Regions from separate parts of the Stenotrophomonas pigmentata genome, predicted to be linked through region 1. Evidence: predicted binding sites of a transcription regulator. Region 1 holds the regulator's gene; the other holds the start of a gene.

Region 1 (5,629 bases):
GCCGCCGCACCTGCCGTCACCCAGCAGGCCAGCTTTGCCGACGCCATCGCCGCCGTCACCATCGAGCCGCCTGCACCGATGGAACGCGCGCGCTTCGTCATCGATCCGCCGATGCCGGAACCGGAGTTGCAGCAGCCGATCGCTGCCGTCGCCGTTCCAGCAATCCCTGTCGCACCGGTGTTCAACCCTGCCCCGGTCGCCGTGGCCCCAGTCGCTGTCGCGCCCGCAATCGAGGCAATCGCAGCCCCGGCCGCTGCGGCAGCAGCCATCGCCGCCGTCGCTAGCCCGCAGCCGGCGGAAGCGCCGGTCACCAGCGCTGTTGAAGCCACCGAAACTGCCGCCGTCGCCGCCACCTCCCCGGTGAGCGCAGTGACCAGCGCACCGGTGATCATCGCCCGCGACGACGAACAGCTCAGCCAGCTGCGTCAGGAAGTGGCCGGCATGCGCCATCTGATCGAGCGCGAGATGAACCGCTTCACCGATGAACGCCTGCGCGGCAGCGCGGTGCGCGCCAATGCGCTGGACCTGATGGACGAGTACGGCTTCGACGCCGGCCTGGCCCGCGATGTGGCCACCCAGATCCCGGCCGACATCGAGCCGAGCCGCGCTCGCGGTCTGATGCTGGGCCTGATCTCCAAGAAGCTGCCGATCGCCCCGGTCGACCCGATGGAAACCGGCGGCGTCATCGCCCTGGTCGGCCCCACCGGCGCCGGCAAGACCACCACCATTGCCAAGCTGGCCTCGCGCTTTGCCGAAGCCCACGCCGCCCGCGACGTGGCCTTGGTCACCACCGATACCCAGCGCATCGGCGCCCGCGAGCAGCTGTACGGCTTCGGCCGCCAGCTCGGCATCGCCGTGCACGAGGCCAACAGCGGCACCGACCTGAACCAGCTGCTGCAGAAGCTGGCCGACTACAAGCTGGTGCTGATCGACACCGCCGGCCTGGGCCAGCGCGACCGCGCCCTCACTGCCCAGCTGCAGTGGCTGCGCGCCGCCGGTCAGATCCGCACCCTGCTGGTGCTGCCCGCCAACACCGCCTTCCAGGACATGGACGAAGTGGTCCGCCGCTTCAGCGCCGCCAACCCGCAGGGCGTGGTGCTGACCAAGCTGGACGAGACCGGCCGCTTCGGTTCGGCCCTGTCGGTGGCGGTCGATCACCGCCTGCCGATCACCTGGGTGACCGACGGCCAGGACGTTCCGGAAGACCTTTACCGGGCCTCTGCCGCAAATCTTGTACTCCGCCTTGAAGATTTGCGCCGCGCGGCCGATATGCCCTGCAACACGGAGTTGAACAATGCAGTCGCGTGAGTACGCCAAGCTGACCAACACCTTCCCGCTGTCGGCTACCCGGCACGAACCTGCCGGCCCGGTACGCACCATCGCGGTGACTGGCGGCAAGGGCGGTGTGGGTAAAACCAATGTCTCGGCCAACCTGGCCGTGGCACTGGCAGGCATGGGCAAACGCACCCTGCTGCTGGATGCCGACCTGGGCCTGGCCAACATCGACGTGGTGCTGGGCCTGCAGCCCAAGCACACCCTGGCCGACCTGGTCGCCGGGCGCGCCACGCTGGAAGAAGTGATCATCGAGGGCCCCAATGGCGTGCTCGTGGTCCCCGCCGCTTCCGGCCGCCGCCACATGGCCGAGCTGCAGCCTGCCGAGCACGTCGGCCTGGTCAACGTGTTCTCCGAGCTGGAACGCGACCTCGATGTGATGATCATCGACACCGCCGCCGGTATCACCGACAGCGTGCTGACCTTCTGCCAGGCAGCCCAGGACACCGTGGTGGTGGTCTGTGACGAGCCGGCCTCGATCACCGATGCCTACGCGCTGATCAAGGTCCTGTCGCGCGAACGCGGCGTGGACCGTATCCAGGTGGTGGCCAACATGGTCCGCGACCCGAACGAAGGCCGCGCCCTGTACGAAAAGCTGGTGCGGGTCTGCGAGAAGTTCCTGATCGATGTTTCGCTGAACTACCTGGGCTGCGTGCCGCAGGACGACTGGCTGCGCCTTTCGGTGCAGCGCCAGCAGCCGGTGGTCAAGCTCTACCCTTCCGCGCCAGCCTCGCTGGCCATCAACGAAATCGCCCGTCGCACCGCGCGCTGGCAAGCCCCAACCGCCCCGCGCGGCGGCGTTGAGTTCTTCCTGGAACGCATCATCCAGCAGAAGGTGAAGGCATGAACAATGCAGCCGCTCAATACCGTGAAGTCCAGCGCAGTGCGGCCAATGACTGCATCACCCGCCACGCCGACCTGGTCCGCCGCATCGCCCACCACCTGGCCGCACGCCTGCCTGCGAGCGTCGAGGTCGACGACCTGATCCAGGCCGGCATGATGGGTTTGATCGAGGCCTCGCGCAGCTATGACGCCGAACAGGGCGCATCGTTCGAGACCTATGCATCCATCCGCATCCGCGGCTCGATGATCGACGAGATCCGTCGTGGCGACTGGGTGCCGCGCTCGGTGCACCGCCGCGCCCGCGACGCTGCCGCCACCATCCGTCGCCTCGAACAGAGCAGCGGCCGCGCGGCCAGTGCCAGCGAAGTGGCCGAAGCGATGGAACTGCCGCTGCCCGAATACATGCGACTGGTCGAAGACGCCTCGCGCGGACAGGTATTGAGCCTGGAATCGCGCATCGAAGACCAGGGCGAACTGGACACCCCGACCACCGGCGGCCCCAACCCGCAGCAGGTGCTGGAGCGCAGCCAGTTCGGTGCCGAGCTGGGCAAGGCCATCGGCCACCTGCCGGAACGCGAACAGCTGGTGCTGTCGCTGTACTACGAGCAGGAATTGAACCTGAAAGAAATCGGCGCGGTATTGGGCGTTAGCGAATCCCGCGTCTGTCAGATCCACGGCCAAGCCATGCTGCGCCTGCGAGGGCGGCTGAAGATTTTCGAGGCGGCAGACGCCGGCCTCGAGGAACCATGAAGAGGAAAGCCTTTTGAACAAGAACATGCGCATCCTGATCGTTGACGACTTCTCGACGATGCGTCGCATCGTCAAGAACCTGCTCGGCGATCTGGGCTTCACCAATACCGCCGAAGCCGAGGACGGGCATGCCGCGCTGTCACTGCTGCAGAGCCAGCCGTTCGATTTCGTGGTCACCGACTGGAACATGCCGGTGATGACCGGCATCGAGCTGCTCAAGGCCATCCGCAACGATGCCAAGCTCAAGACCTTGCCGGTCCTGATGGTCACCGCCGAGGCCAAGCGCGAGCAGATCATCGAGGCCGCGCAGAGCGGCGTGAACGGCTACATCATCAAGCCGTTCACCGCGCAGACTCTGGAAGAGAAGCTCGGCAAGATCTTCGAACGCCTGGCAGCGAGCGCCTGATGAACCAACTCGGGGAAGCACTGAACGACAAATCGGCCCTGGTGCAGCGCCTGCAGGACGCACTGGCAGCATTGGAAAGCGGCGACGAAGCCGGCTGGCGCCGGGAAATCGACGCGCTGGCCGCCCTGCGCGCCCAGCCGATGATGTCCGGCCTGGGCCGGCTCGCACGCGAACTCGGCCAGGCCCTGGGCGAATTGCCCAGCGTGCCCAGTGAAGCCGGCGAGCTGGACGACGCCTGCGCGCGCCTGGACCACGTGGTGCAGATGACCGAGCAGGCCACCCACCGCACGCTGGATCTGGCTGAAGAATGCCGCGCGCTGACCGAGCGTCTGCGCAGCGACGGCCTCAATGCCGAACAGGGCGAAATCCTCGAACGCATCCGCCACAACCTCACCGAAGTGGCCCTGACCCAGAGCTACCAGGACCTGACCGGGCAGATCATCCGCCGCGTGGTTGGCATCGTCCGTCGCGTGCACGAAGGCTTTGGCGCGCTGGGCCTGCCGCCGCCGGAAGACGATGCACGCAACCAGGGACTGGCTGGTCCGGCCGTCAATGGCCTGGACCGCCACGCCGTGTCGCAGGTCGACGCCGACGATCTGCTCTCGGACCTGGGGCTGTAAGTCATGAGTGCTTTTGCCGACGACATCGCCGCCGACTTCATCCTCGAAGCGCAGGAGATCCTGGATCGCCTCGGCGAGCAGCTGGTGACGCTGGAACAGGCACCGCACGACAGCGAGCAGCTCAACGCCGTATTCCGTGGTTTCCACACACTCAAAGGCGGCGCCGGTTTTCTGGCGATCCACCCGATGGTGGAGCTCTGCCACGCCGCCGAGGAAACCCTCGGCATGGCCCGCGCCGGCAAAGCCGAACTGCTGGCGCACCATTTTGATGCCGCCCAGCAATCGCTGGACTGGCTGCAGGCCATGCTCGACGCCGTGTCTTCTGGCACCGAACCGGAGCATGCCCCTGCTGCGCTGATCGCGCAGTTCGATGTTGGCGCTGCACCGGTCGTCACAGTCGCGCAACCGGTTGCAGCGCCTGCGGGCGACAGTGATCTGATCAGCGAAGACGAGTTCGAAGCCCTGCTCAACGAACTGCATGGCAGCGGCACCCCCGGTGCCCAGCCGATCGCTGCGGCAAAGGCCGGCGGTGACCTGATCGACGAAGACGAGTTCGAAGCCCTGCTTGACCAGCTGCATGGCGGCGCCGCACCTGGCGCTGTCGCTGTGCAGGCGATTCCTGCTGCACCCAAGCCCAAGCCGGCCGCGACTCCTGCCGCACCCGCGCGTCCTGCAGCAGGCGCAGCCAAACCAGCTGGTGCAAAGGCTGCCGAACCCGAGCACACCGTGCGCGTGGACACCAAGCGGCTGGATGCCATCGTCAACCTGATCGGCGAACTGGTACTGGCCCGCAACCGGCTCAAGACCCTGCGCATGCGCTTGAAGGACGAAGAGCTCGACCGCGCTGTCTCCACGCTGGATATTGCGACCGCGCGCCTGCAATCGGCGGTCATGCGGACCCGCATGCAGCCGGTCGGCAAGGTGTTCTCGCGTTTCCCCAAAGTTGCCCGCGACGTTGCCCGCTCTCTGCAGAAGGAAGTCGATCTGGAGTTGATCGGCGCCGACACCGAACTGGACCGCAACCTGGTCGAAGCGCTGGCAGACCCCTTGGTGCATCTGGTCCGCAACGCCATCGACCATGGCGTCGAATCACCCGAACTGCGCGAAGCGCAGGGCAAGCCGCGGATGGGCCGGGTTCGCCTGTCCGCGCAGCAGGAAGGTGACTACGTCAGCATCGAAGTGCAGGACGACGGTGCCGGCATCGACCCGGAGCGCCTGCGTGCCAAGGCCCGCGACAAGGGTTTGATCGACCCGGAAGCGGCTGCCCGCCTGACCAGCGAGGAGTGTCTGCACCTGGTCTTCCTGCCCGGCTTTTCGACCAAGCAGGAAGTCACCGACATTTCCGGTCGTGGCGTTGGCATGGACGTGGTGCAGTCACGCATCCGCGAACTCAGCGGCCAGATCCAGATCCAATCCGAACTGGGCCGTGGCAGCCGCTTCCTGATCCGCGTCCCGCTGACCCTGGCCATCCTTCCGACCCTGCTGGTGCAGGCTGGCGAGGACGTCTACGCCCTGCCCTTGGCCCGCGTGATGGAGGTGCTGCACGCACCGGCCACCTCGTTGGGCTGGTTCGACGGCCGCGCGGTATTGGACCGCAAGTCGCACACCCTGGCCTTGCTTGATCTGCGCCAGTGGTTGGGTGTCACCCCGGCACCTTCCACGCTGCTGACCATCGTCG
Region 2 (5,629 bases), 210 kb from region 1:
GCTGGAACAGTGGTCGCCTGGGGGCCTGCAATCCGGCCGAGTTCATCCCTATTGCCGAGAAGTGCGGCGAGATCATCCACATCGGTGATTGGGTATTGCAGGAGGTTTGCCGCCAGGCGGTTGTCTGGCAACAGGCGGGCCTGCAGTTTGATCGGGTGGCAGTGAACGTGTCTGCGCTGCAGTTGCGCGACCGTGGCTTTGCCGAGCGGGTGGTTGCCATCTGCCAGCAGTCTGGCTGGCCAGCGCAACGGCTGGAGCTGGAGCTGACCGAGTCAGCCCTGATCCGTGATACCGACGCGTTGCGGCAGTGCTTCGATGTCTTCGAGGAGCACGGTATTCCGCTGGCAGTGGATGACTTCGGCACAGGCTTCTCCAACCTGCATTACCTCAACCGGTTCCCGGTGCAGCGACTGAAGATCGACCGCAGCTTCGTGCAGGGCATGCTGCACGATGCAGGTACCGCCGAAGTCACCCAGGCCATCGTGCACCTCGGCCACGCGTTGGGTATGCGGGTGGTGGCTGAAGGCGTCGAGACGCCGGCCGAAGCAGCGATGTTGAAACAGCAGGGCTGCGACGAGCTGCAGGGTTATCTGTACTCGCGTCCCTTGCGGCCACGCGAGATGGTGCAGTGGTTGCGCGGCGCCCCTGCTGAACTGCTGGAACCGCCGCAGGTTGCATCGAACAACAGCATCAGCGCGACGCACTGAGTTCCGAAGACAACATGGAGCCCGGCTACGGAACAGGTAGCCGGGCTTTTTTGTGCGCGCAAATACCGGCTGCTGTGCTGCCAAACGCCGTTGTTGCGAAGAAATCCATGTCGCTTGCGGCGTTGCTGAGTCGCCCGCAACACAAAGTAGTGAGGGTAAGCGCAGCGCATCCTGGAGCCTTGACTCTGCGTATCGTGTGGAGGCCCTCCAAAGGCCCCGGGTGCGCTGCGCTTAACCGGGCTACGGAATGGGCTACGGAATAGCACAACTGGCCAGGTCGGCCTTGCTCAGGCAGCGGAGCAGCGCGTAATCGCAGGTTCGTGGTTCTTGTGACAGCTGGGATTGCCCCGGCATCCATACGCGTGCGCGGCTGCAACGAAGCACAGACCTGAAAAGTCAGCTGGGGTCGGCGCAACGGAAGCAATTGGCAGGTGTTTGGGGAGAGCAATGACGTGTCAGCTGCCGGGTGCGTTCTGCTTACCCCGGTTACGAAGCTATCAATCGGCGTGTGGCGGACACATCAAGGAACCGAAAGATCCCAATCAATGCTGGTCTTCAGCCAGTCGTTGCTTTCCTCGGGGGCCGGGGCAAGCGCTTGATCGCGCTTCGCCCGCAGTTCCAGGAGCTCGTGCGCGGCGCCTTGCTCAAGCTGTGCGAGTTGCTCGCGTCTGCGCAATGAGATGTTGCTGGTGGCAGCGGAATCTGACATTGCGTCACCTGCCTGCGTTGCTGGCTCGGCGTTGTTGTTGGCGGTAGCGCGGGGTAGAAGCATGTATCAGTACGGTTGAAGCAACAGCAAAGCCCCGACCAAAGGCCGGGGCTCGGTTGCAAAGCGGGTGCAGTACGAACTCAGAACAACTCCACCGTGCCGGCGCCCATGCTCTGCTGCGATACAGGCTTGTGCGGCGGGCGCTCCCACTCGACACGCAGTTCACGCAGGCGGCTGCCGGTGCGCTGCAGTGCGCTGACCATCTCGCCATCGAACACGCCACCATTGCGGTGCAGCAGTTCCTGCAGGGCAACGGCCTCCCGGTTGATCGCGCCAAGGCGGTCGAGGTGGGTGTGCACGCCACCCAGCGCCTGGGTAGCGATGTCCTCGAACTGCAGGGCACGCACGGCTTCGGCAACACTGCCGTCAATGGCGCGGCCGCATTCGGAGATCTCGCGCATGCCGTCGCCGAGCGAGGCATTGATGGCAGCCACGCTGTCCAGCATCGAGGCGGCTTCGTGGCGCGCTTCACGCGAGCGGTCCATGTCGCGCGATGCCATGTGGGTGACGGTTTCACGCACCTTGGCAATGGCGTCCTTGGAGCTGTGCGCCAGCTTGCGGATCTGCTCGTTGAAGGTGGTGGAGCGCTCGGAGAGGTTGCGCACCTCGTCGGCGACCACAGCAAAACCGCGACCAGCTTCGCCAGCACGGGCTGCTTCGATGGCTGCATTCAGGGCCAGCAGATTGGTCTGGTCGGCAATCGACTTGACGTCTTCAAGCAGGGCAAAGATGCCATCCAGGTGCTGTGCCATCTGGTCGATGTGCTGCACGGTGTTGCTGCTCTGGCCGCTGACCTGCTCCAGTGCTTCCACCAGCTGTTCCATCTGGTGGCTGGCGTTCTGGGCGAAGCGGGCGACATCGACACCGCCGCCGCCTTCGTCACCGGCGCGGTCGACGATGCGGGCCAGTGCCTGGCTCTGCTGGCGCGACTTGCGGCTCATCGCGTCGAAGCTGCCACCCAGGCCACCGACGGCCTGCCGGATCAGCTCACGGGCGCGTTCGATCTCGCTGCGCGAGCCATCGATTTCGTTGCTGACAAAGCTGCGCAGCTCATTCAGCAGTTGGTCCTGTTCCTTCAGCACCTTGGTGTGTTCGGGCGAGCGCTGGGCTTGCGTATGCACGCTCCACCAGGCAAATACCAGCCAGCTCAGCACCATGGTGGTCAGGATTGCCCACAGCGCTGCCGAAGGCCAGGACAGGGCAGCAGCGACCACGACCAGAAGGGTGAGGACCAACGGGGCTGCCAAACGGATTGCAATACGTGAATACATGGACGTTCTCGGGAGAGTCACGAATGCAGTATCGGCAGTGGGCGGGGTGTCTTTAGCCCACTGACGTGAATCCCGGAGAAGGTTTCGCAATGCAGGCCCGCAAGCGCGTTGGCTGCGGGCCGGCATGATTCAGCGCAGACGGCGCTCGATGGCCTCGAGCATAGCCTTGCGCGAGAACAGGAAATCCCAGTAGCTGCCGCCCAGCTGGCGCCACAGCACCGCCGAGCGCACGGCGGCCAGCAGCAGCGCCCGGATCTCGGACACCACCATCGCCTGGCCCAGGTAATGCGGGTTGCCCTGCACCATGATCTTGGGCTTGAGCTGGCTGATGGTGTCCGCGTACAGCGCACCCATCGCACTCAGCACATCGGGGTGGGAGCTGTCGCCGCGTTCCTTGGCGATACCAGCGGCACGCTGGATGCCAGCCTCCACCTTGTCGATCGTGGCGCCTTCACGCACGAAACGGCGCTCCAGCTGCATCACCGACAGCGCCAGCCGCGGCAGCAGGTCGTCCTTGCCCTGGTTGCGGAAGTAGTCGCGCAGCAGGCGCAGGCCGGCTTCAACCTGGGTGGCGCTGCCATAGACGGCAGCCGGCGAGGTGGCGTCAATCCGCAATACGCTGTCCATCGCGGTACGCACGATGGCGTTCTCCGAGTGGCCGGTTTCTGCGATGCGGCGAACCTGCTGCAGGGCCTGGGCAATGCCGGCCAAGGCAAGTACGCGGTCATCGATGGAAAAAGTCATGGTCATCTCTCAAAGGGAAACAGGGGCGGCCAGGCGGCGCTCCAAAGGTGCATCGGTGGCGGCGATCACCGCGCCGCCCAAGCATTCCATGCCGTCGTACAGCACCAGTGATTGGCCGGGGGTGACGGCGCGTTGCGGGCGCGCGAAATGCACGTCCAGCGTACCGTCATCACGCACCTTCACGGTGCAGGCTTCGTCAGGTTGGCGGTAGCGGGTCTGCGCGGTGCACTCGAACTCGCGTGCGGGCGGGGCACCTGCAATCCAGTGCATGGCCTCGCTGCGCAGCCAGTTGGACTGCAGCCAGGGGCTGTCATGGCCCTGGTCGACGTAGAGGATGTTGCGTGCCACGTCCTTGCCGACCACGAACCAGGGCGCGGCCGGGCGGCCACGGACACCGCCGATGTTCAGGCCTTCGCGCTGGCCCAGGGTGAAATAGAACACGCCGGGGTGACGGGCGATTACCTGGCCGTCGGGGTCGTGGATCTCGCCTTCGCGCGCGGGCAGGTACTGCCCAAGGAATTCACGGAAATCGCGCTCGCCGATGAAGCAGATGCCGGTGGAATCCTTCTTGGCATGGGTAGGCAGGCCAGCCTCGCGGGCGATGCGGCGCAGCTCGCTCTTCTCCATGTGGCCGATCGGGAACAGGGTTGCCGCCAGCTGGGTCTGGCCCAGCTGATGCAGGAAGTAGCTCTGGTCCTTGCCGCGGTCGGCGCCACGCAGCAGGCGCCAACGGCCGCCGGAGTGCTCCACTTGGGCGTAGTGGCCGGTGGCGATGCGCTCGGCGCCCAGCTCGCGGGCAGCGTCGAGGAAGTGCTTGAACTTGACCTCGCGGTTGCACAGCACGTCCGGGTTGGGGGTGCGGCCAGCCGCGTACTCGGCCAGGAAGTGCTCGAACACGCCCTGCCAGTATTCGTTGGAGAAGTCGCGGAAATGGAAGGGGATGTCCAGCCGGCCGCAGACTGCCACCGCGTCGCGGCGGTCATCTTCGGCGCGGCAATGGCCGCTGCCGTCGTCAGCCCAGTTCTGCATGAACAGGCCGGCGACATCCAACCCCTGTTGGACCAGGGCAAGCGCTGCCACCGACGAATCAACGCCGCCGGAAACGCCGACCACGATCTTGGGAGTGCTCATGGTGCCACCTGCCGCAGGATCGACAGCGGATAGCGCTGCCCGGCCAGCCAGTCGGACACCGTATGCCAGACCAGCGGGCTGCGCAGCCGTGCCATGTCGGCCTGCAAGGCCACCGGGCTGAGCCACAGGGCCTGCACGATGCCAGCATCGAGCGCCTGCTCGGGATGGTGGCGCACGGGCTCGGCGGCGAAGGCGAAGCGCAGGAACGGCGTGCCATCGCCTGCCGTCCACTGGTAGCTGCCGATGAAACCGGTCAGGCGCACGTCCCAGCCGGTTTCCTCGCGGGTTTCACGCACTGCCGCCTCGAGCAGGCTCTCGCCAGGCTCGAGGTGCCCGGCCGGCTGGTTCAACACCCGCCGGCCAGCCTTTTCTTCTTCCACCAGCAGCAGCTGCCCTGCGCGGGAGACCACGGTGGCCACGGTCACATGTGGCGCCCATCGCTGGGACTGCAAAGCATTCACGCTCAGTACTCGTCCTTGGACGTCATTTCCAGCTCGATCGCATCGGCGCTCTTGGCGGCGGCATCGATGGCATCGGAGATCACTTCAGCGCTGGCATCGGCGTCCACCTTGACCACGAACATGGCCACATCACCCTGTTTCACCCAGCCGCCGAGCTTGGAGTCGTTGGAATCTTCCAGCAGGCGGTTGGCGATCAGCGCCGAGAACTGCGGGCCCTCGGACTTGTAGCCCGGCGACCAGATTTCACGTACATGGTGGCTGCCGTAGGTCTCAACAGTGGAGCGCACGAACACCAGCTGGGTACGGTCGTCGTCCATCTCAAAGACCAGCTGGTAGTCGCCGTCGCTGTCCACCTCGTACTTGTACTTGAGGGTGTCCAGCACGCGACCGACGGCGCGGTCCGGCTCGCCGGCGAACGCGCTGCCGGAAGCGGTGGCGGCCAAGGCCAGCAGAGCAATGCTGAGTACAGACTTCTTCATGTTTTCCCCAATGGAATGGATGGTTAGCCTGCAAATTGTGCGGGGGCAGGGGGGGCTGCGTCCAATG

Evidence for each region. Region 1 encodes FliA, which starts transcription of late flagellar genes. Its sites were predicted from a motif close to TAAAGTTTNNCNNNCNNNGGCCGATAA; they were not measured.
Region 2: Q5Z11_RS10630 (methyl-accepting chemotaxis protein) is a predicted target of FliA. The motif match lies at 2,776-2,802, and genes of this name have one in related genera.

What each region holds. Positions count from the first base shown of each region.
Region 1 is NZ_CP130832.1:2,146,271-2,151,899, reverse strand. Features, by position in the region: gene flhF (flagellar biosynthesis protein FlhF) at 1-1,308, shown strand, start outside; gene Q5Z11_RS09785 (MinD/ParA family ATP-binding protein) at 1,295-2,179, shown strand; gene Q5Z11_RS09780 (RNA polymerase sigma factor FliA) at 2,176-2,925, shown strand; gene cheY (chemotaxis response regulator CheY) at 2,939-3,331, shown strand; gene Q5Z11_RS09770 (protein phosphatase CheZ) at 3,331-3,951, shown strand; gene Q5Z11_RS09765 (chemotaxis protein CheA) at 3,955-5,629, shown strand, end outside.
Region 2 is NZ_CP130832.1:2,357,113-2,362,741, forward strand. Features, by position in the region: gene Q5Z11_RS10620 (bifunctional diguanylate cyclase/phosphodiesterase) at 1-707, shown strand, start outside; gene Q5Z11_RS10625 (hypothetical protein) at 1,228-1,416, opposite strand; gene Q5Z11_RS10630 (methyl-accepting chemotaxis protein) at 1,557-2,747, opposite strand; gene hflD (high frequency lysogenization protein HflD) at 2,877-3,491, opposite strand; gene mnmA (tRNA 2-thiouridine(34) synthase MnmA) at 3,501-4,622, opposite strand; gene Q5Z11_RS10645 (NUDIX hydrolase) at 4,619-5,083, opposite strand; gene Q5Z11_RS10650 (hypothetical protein) at 5,086-5,562, opposite strand.